2 regions of the Brevundimonas sediminis genome follow, and region 1 is predicted to be linked to the other one. Evidence: predicted binding sites of a transcription regulator. Region 1 holds the regulator's gene; the other holds the start of a gene.
The links. The regulator HrcA, encoded in region 1, represses chaperone genes, less so after heat shock. The targets are predictions, from matches to a motif close to GTTAGCANTCNNNNNNNNNGANTGCTAAC.
Positions count from the first base shown of each region.

Region 2: the regulator HrcA is predicted to act here: its motif matches at 2,157-2,185, upstream of groES (co-chaperone GroES).

Region 1 covers NZ_JBLYQK010000002.1:65,578-68,982, reverse strand. Annotated here, with positions in the region: gene ACLQ7T_RS01830 (dienelactone hydrolase family protein) at 1-369, shown strand, start outside; gene grpE (nucleotide exchange factor GrpE) at 451-1,047, opposite strand; gene hrcA (heat-inducible transcriptional repressor HrcA) at 1,080-2,168, opposite strand; gene ACLQ7T_RS01815 (DUF1287 domain-containing protein) at 2,165-2,830, opposite strand; gene rph (ribonuclease PH) at 2,877-3,405, shown strand, end outside.
Region 2 covers NZ_JBLYQK010000035.1:4,239-7,643, forward strand. Annotated here, with positions in the region: gene ACLQ7T_RS14070 (YMGG-like glycine zipper-containing protein) at 45-470, opposite strand; gene ACLQ7T_RS14075 (tetratricopeptide repeat protein) at 625-2,094, shown strand; gene groES (co-chaperone GroES) at 2,260-2,547, shown strand; gene groL (chaperonin GroEL) at 2,646-3,405, shown strand, end outside.

The sequences.
Region 1 (3,405 bases):
TGGCAGGCCTGCGCCCGCTTCGCCGTGCTTGACGCCGGGGTCGCCTGGTATGGTCGTCTGGCCCCCGCGCCCAACGCCACATCGGAACAGACCGCCGCCGGCCAGCCCTGGCCCGTCGATCTGGCCGATGATCTGAAGTCCCCGGTTCTGGGCCTGTACGGCGAGGCCGACACCGGCATTCCCCTGCCCAGTGTCGAGGCCATGCGCAGCGCCCTGGCCCGCGCGGGCCAGACCTCCAGCCAGATCATCGTCTATCCGGCCGCCCCACACGGCTTCCACGCCGACTACCGCGACAGCTACCGCGCCGACGCCGCGACCGACGGCTGGTCGAAGCTGCTGGCCTTCTTCGAGGCGCGACTGAAGGGGTGAGGCGATCGAAAAGTGCTAGTGAGTCGTGAGTAGAAAACGAACGACTGCGGCCGGCACGGCCTCCTACTCACGACTCACTCTTCACGCCTGTCCGTCGAAATTCCCGCCGGTCTGCGCGGCGGCCTGATAGGCCGCATTGCCCGCGGCGGCGCCGGAGCCCTTGGAGGCGACCACCACCATGGCGGGACGCACGGTGCGGCCGAACAGGGCATAGCCGGCCTGAAGGGTCTGGATCACCTGGCCGCCCTGAACAGTGTCGGACGGCTGCTCCATCATCGCCTGATGCAGGTGCGGATCGAAGACCTCGCCCGGCTCGGGCGCGACGCGCTTCAGGTTGTTCGCCTCGAAAGCCGAGAACAGGGCCTTCTGGGTCAGCTCCAGACCCGAGACCAGGCCGGCGGCGGCCCCGTCGGCGTCCCCCCCTTCACGAACCTTGGGCGCGGCCTGGATGGCGCGTTCCAGATTGTCGGCCACCACCAGAAGATCACGGGCGAATTTCTGGATGGCGTAGGCGCGCGCGTCGTTGTTTTGCGTCTCGGCCCGTCGCTTGATGTTCTCGGACTCGGCGACCGCGCGCAGGGCGCGGTCCTTCCACTGGTCGCGCTCGGCGATCACGGCGTCGAGCGGCGCCAGATCGTCGCCCGCAAGGCCCTCGGCCTCGCCGATGTCAGCGTCCAGTTCGGTTTCCGGTTCGTAGTCGGGGGTGTCGTTCACGTCTCTTGTCCGTCCAGCATCCGGCCCAGCACCCGGGCGGTATAGTCCACCAACGGGATGACACGGGCGTAGTTCAGTCTTGCAGGTCCAATCACGCCGATGGCGCCCAGAACCCGTTGTCGGCCGCTCATATAGGGCGCCGCGATGACGGCGGAACCCGAAAGTGAGAACAACCGTGTTTCAGCGCCGATGAAGATGCGGACGCCCTGGGCCGCGGATACCCCGTCCAGCAGTCCGATCAGTTGCTCCTTCTGCTCCAGATCGTCGAACAGGACACGGACCTTCTCCAGATCCTCCATCGCCCCGGCGTCCTGCAAAAGGTTGGCGCGCCCCCGCACGATCAGGGCCCGCTCGCGCTCTGCGCCCCCCGACCACGCCGCCAGTCCGTCCTCGACCAACCGGGCGGCGGTCTCGTCCAGCTCCCGTCGAGCCACATCCAGTTCGGTGCGCATCTCGGTGCGTGCCTCGTGCAGCGGACGACCGCGCAAACGAGCGTTCAGGAAGTTCGACGCCTCCTGCAGGGTCGAGGGCGTCACTCCGGCCTTCAGCGGCATCAGCCGGTTCTCGACCGTGCCGTCGTCGCCGACCAGCACCGCCAGCGCCTGGTCATGGCCCAGGGCCACGAACTCCACATGCTTGACCCCGGCGTCGCGCACCGGGCTGGCCACGATCGAGGCTCCACCCGCCAGTCCGGACAGCAGGGACGACGCCTCGTTCAGCGCCTCCTCGAAACTGCGTCCGCGCCCTGCCAGCCGCGCATCGATCTCGCGGCGCTCCTCCGTCGGGATGTCGCCGACCTCCAGCAGGCCGTCGACGAACAGACGCAGGCCCGCATGGGTCGGGATACGCCCGGCCGAAGTGTGCGGCGAAGCCAGCAAACCCGCCAGTGTCAGGTCCTGCATCGTGTTGCGGATCGAGGCGGGCGACAGGCTGATCCCGCTCAGCGACAGGGTCCGCGACCCCACCGGCTCGCCGGTCTGCAGATAGCTCTCGACGATGCGGCGGAAGATGTCGCGCGCACGCTGGTCCAGCCCGGCCAGCCCGCCGGCTTCCAGCGCGGTCGAGGTCAGAAGGGGCGGCTTCATGCGATGCCCCCCGACCAGCGGTAATGACCGTGCGCGGCCCGCCACAGCCCCATCAGCCAGAGCGGATGCTGCATGGCGCCAGACCCCGCATTGTGCAGCAGCAGGGGCGACTTTCCGCCCCGCGTCACGATGCCGATATGCGGCGCATCCTTGTCGCTCCGCCAGGTCAGGATATCGCCGACCCTCAGAGGTTTCGGAAAAGATGCCCCCCCGGTCTTCTTCGTCGCCGTCCAGAGTTCGCCGCCCTGCCGGGCGAAGTACGTCTCCAGATTGGGCACGCGGCGGTGGTCGATGTTGGCGTCGGGTCGCTTCAGTCCCCAACGGTCGGGATAGGCGTCGAAATGCGCCGTCATGTCCTCATGGATCAGCCGTTGCAGATCGACCCCCAGACCGTCACGCGCCGCGCGGATGACCACATCGGCGCACACACCGGTCTTCCTGGGCACATCTCCGCCCGGATAGGTCAGGCCGACGTAGGCGGGATCATACTCCTTGGTCACGCCCAGTTGCTTCTGCGCCGCCGAAGCCAGTTTCGACGCACCGCCCGCGCTGTCATCCACGTCGATCACGCCGGTGCAGGCGCCCAGCGGCAACAGGCCGGCCAGCCCCCCGGCCAGCAGGAGACGTCGATCGATGCTCGGGGCAGGGGCATACAGGGTCACGGTTTCAGGATAAGCAGCGCCGCGACGGCTTCCAAGGACCACGATCATGACCACGCCCCGCCCTTCCGACCGCACCCCCGAACAGCTCCGCACTGTGACCTTGGAGACCGGGGTAAACCGCTACGCCGAGGGCTCCTGCCTCGTGACGTTCGGGAATACGAAGGTTCTGGTCACCGCCTCGGTGGAGGAGAACGTCCCGAGCTGGATGCGCGGCAAGGGTCAGGGCTGGGTCACCGCCGAATACGGCATGCTGCCCCGCGCCACCCACACCCGCGGGCGTCGCGAAGCCGCCGCCGGCAAGCAGACCGGCCGCACGCAGGAAATCCAGCGCCTGATCGGCCGCTCACTGCGCGCCGTCGTGGATCTGAAGGCGCTCGGCGAACGTCAGGTGGTGCTGGACTGCGACGTCATCCAGGCCGACGGCGGCACCCGCACCGCCGCCATCACCGGCGCCTGGGTCGCCATGGCCAGCGCGTTTGACTACCTGCGCGCCGAGGGTGTGATGAAGACCGATCCGATCCTCGATCAGGTCGCCGCCGTCTCCTGCGGCGTCTGCAACGACCAGCCGGTGCTCG
Region 2 (3,405 bases), on a different contig from region 1:
CCGCGTCCGACCGGGCCGACCCGGCCGGACGAATGGGGTCCGGATCACCAGCGACGGTCGTAGCGGTAGTCGCGGCGTTCATCACGACGGTCGCGACGGTATTCGCGGTAGTCCTGACGCTGCTCCCAGCGCGGGTCGCGGCTGTTGATGCCGTGCTCGCGCTCCCAATGGCCCTGGTTCCGGTAGCAACGGCCGCCGCGGTAGTAGCCGCAGTCGTCATCGCGGTTGTTGCCGGACGCCGCGCCGAGCGCCGCGCCGGCCAGGGCGCCGCCGACCACATAGGTCCCGTCGCCATTGCCCAGCAGGGCGCCGGCCAGGCCGCCGACAACGGCGCCGACCACGGCGTTGCGGCCGGTGTTGTCGTCGTTGCGGTCACGGTAGCTCTGGGCCGAGGCCGGGGCGGCCGCCATCAGGGTCACGGCGCCGACCAGGGCCGGCGTGGCGACTGCGAATTTCGAGAACGTCTTCATGGTCGGCTCCTTCAAACGGTCCGGCGTCGTCGCCGGGTGTGGGACCTTTATGGAGGCGCGAGGCTGAACCGGCCGGGAGGACGATGTTCAGGTCCGGTTCACCTTGCATAAATCGGTGTAATGCGGGCTGATGCGCGACCGGGAGGGTCAAGGCGTGACGCGACTTCTGATGATCGTGGTTCTGGCCGTAGGGGCGGGCGTCGGCCTGTCGCTGACGATCGCCACGCCGGTCGCCGCGCAGGTCGCGCCACAGGAACCGCCTCCCCCGCCGCCGCCACCACCACCTCCTCCGCCGCCCCCTCCGCCGCCGGCGGCGCGACCGCCCGCGACCCGCGCGCCGTCCGATGTGCGCATCTCCGCCCCGACCGAGGTCGATCCCGTCCGGGCCATTCTGGAGCGGGAAGCCGACCCCCGCGTCGCTGCCGAGGCCCTGGTGGCGCTGGGCGTCGAGCGTTACGGCGCGGGAGACGCGGCCGGCGCCGGGGCGGCGCTGAAGGCCGCGGTGGAGGTGGTCGAGACCCGTCTCGGGCCGGATGATCGCGCTGTGGCGCACCCCATGGCCGTCCGCGCCCGCCTGAAGCTGGAGACCGGCGACTACGTCGGCGCCCTCGGCGATCTGGACCGGGCCCTGTCCCTGCTGGGCGAGGCCGAGGCCGATCTGACCGAAAGGGCCACGCTTCTGTATGACCGGGCCCGCGCCCTGGACGCGCTGGGCCGCAATGAGGAGGCCGAGGTGGCGGCCCGGGCCAGCCTGGACCTCCGCCGGCTTCGTCTGGGCGAGGTGCACGAAAAGACTGCCGACAGCCTGAATCTGGTCGCCAACGCCCTGACCGCCCAGGGACGGCATGCCGAGGCCGACCCCCTCTACCGGCAGGTGCTGGGCATGTACGAGCGGCTGTACGGGCCGGACGACTTTCACGTCGCCATCGTGCTGTCCAACCTCGGCAATTCGCTGCGACGCACAGGCCGGGCTCCCCAGGCTGAACCCCTTTACGCCCGGGCGGTGACGATCGCCGAAGGTGCGAACGACCCCGTCCTGCTGGCCCAGTGCCTGACCAACTATGGCTGGTATCTGCACGAGACCGGGCAGGGGGAGCGCGCCGAGGCGCCCTTCCGCCGGGCGCTGGCGCTGGCGCTGGAGATCGTCGGACCGGACCACCCGTTTACCGGCAACGCCCGGGCGAACCTGGGCTACGCCCTGGCGGATCAGGGCCGCTGGACCGAGGCCGAGGCGCCGTTCCGCGAGGGTCTGGCCGTCTATGAGGCCGGCGTGGGCCCCGACAGTCCGGACCTGCTGGAAACCCTCCACGGCTACGGCGCGGTGCTGGACCGGCTGGGCCGGGCGCCGGAGGCCGAGGGCGTCTACCGTCGCGCCGCCGCCCTCGCCGCGACGCGCCTGCCGCCGGGGCACGCCGTCGCCCTGGCGGGGACGGAGCAGTACGCCGGCTTCCTGATCCACCGGGCCCGGTCGGATGAGGCCCTGGCCCTGGTGCGCGGCGGCCTGGAGGAGCTGCTGGGCCAGCAGGCCCGGGGCCGCGACTGGCGGACCCGGGTCCGGGGCGCCCGACCGCTCTTCGCCCGGCAGGTCGAGGCCGCCTGGACCCTCGCCGCCGCGACCGACTGACCCGGCGAAATTCCACGGGCGCCGCTTGACGCTGGATGCCCGCCCCCCTACCTGCCGCTCGCGTTGGCACTCTCACCGGTCGGCTGCCAAAGCGGCGACCGGGCGGGAGGGCGACCGATCATTTCAGAACGCCCCGATCCGGGGGTTTCAAGAGGGAGAAGTCCGATGGCGTTCCGTCCGCTCGGCGACCGCGTGCTGGTCAAGCGCGTTGAAGAAGAATCCAAGACCAAGGGCGGGATCATCATCCCCGACACCGCCAAGGAAAAGCCGCAGGAAGGCGAAGTCATCGCCGTCGGCGCCGGCGTCCGTGACGACAAGGGCGTCGTCCAGGCCCTGGAACTGAAGGCCGGCGACCGCATCCTGTTCGGCAAGTGGTCGGGCACCGAGATCAAGATCGACGGTGAAGACCTGATCATCATGAAGGAATCGGACGTCCTGGGCGTCCTGAGCTGAGTGAGGCGTGAGTGGTGAGCCGTGAGCAGAAGACCTGCTCCCGCCGCCGCTCCGACCTTCCACTCACTACTCACTAGCAATTATCAAGGAGCAGCCGGATGGCCGCCAAGATCGTACAGTTCAACACCGACGCGCGCGACAAGATGCTGCGCGGCGTCAACGTCCTCGCCAATGCGGTGAAGGTCACCCTCGGTCCGAAGGGCCGCAACGTCGTGATCCAGAAGTCCTTCGGCGCCCCGCGCTCGACCAAGGACGGCGTTTCGGTCGCCAAGGAAATCGAGCTGGAAGACGCCTTCGAGAACATGGGCGCCCAGATGATCCGCGAAGTCGCGTCGAAGACGAACGACAAGGCGGGCGACGGCACCACCACCGCGACCGTCCTGGCCCAGGCCATCGTGCAGGAAGGCCTCAAGGCCGTCGCCGCCGGGATGAACCCGATGGACCTGAAGCGCGGCATCGACAAGGCTGTCGGCGTCGTCCTGGAGGAGGTCAAGACCATCTCCAAGCCGGTCTCGAACAACTCGGAAATCGCCCAGGTCGGCACCATCTCGGCCAACGGCGACGAGGAAATCGGCACCCTGATCGCCGAAGCCATGGCCAAGGTCGGCAATGAAGGCGTGATCACGGTCGAGGAAGCCAAGACCGCCGAAACCACCGTCGACGTCGTCGAGGGCATGCAGTTCGACCGCGGCTACCTGTCGCCCTACTTCATCACCAACGCCGACAAGATGGAGGCCCAGCTCGAGGAGCCGCTCATCCTGCTCCACGAGAAGAAGCTGTCGTCGCTGCAGGCCATGCTTCCGATCCTGGAAGCCGTGGTCCAGTCGGGTCGCCCGCTGATCATCATCGCCGAGGACA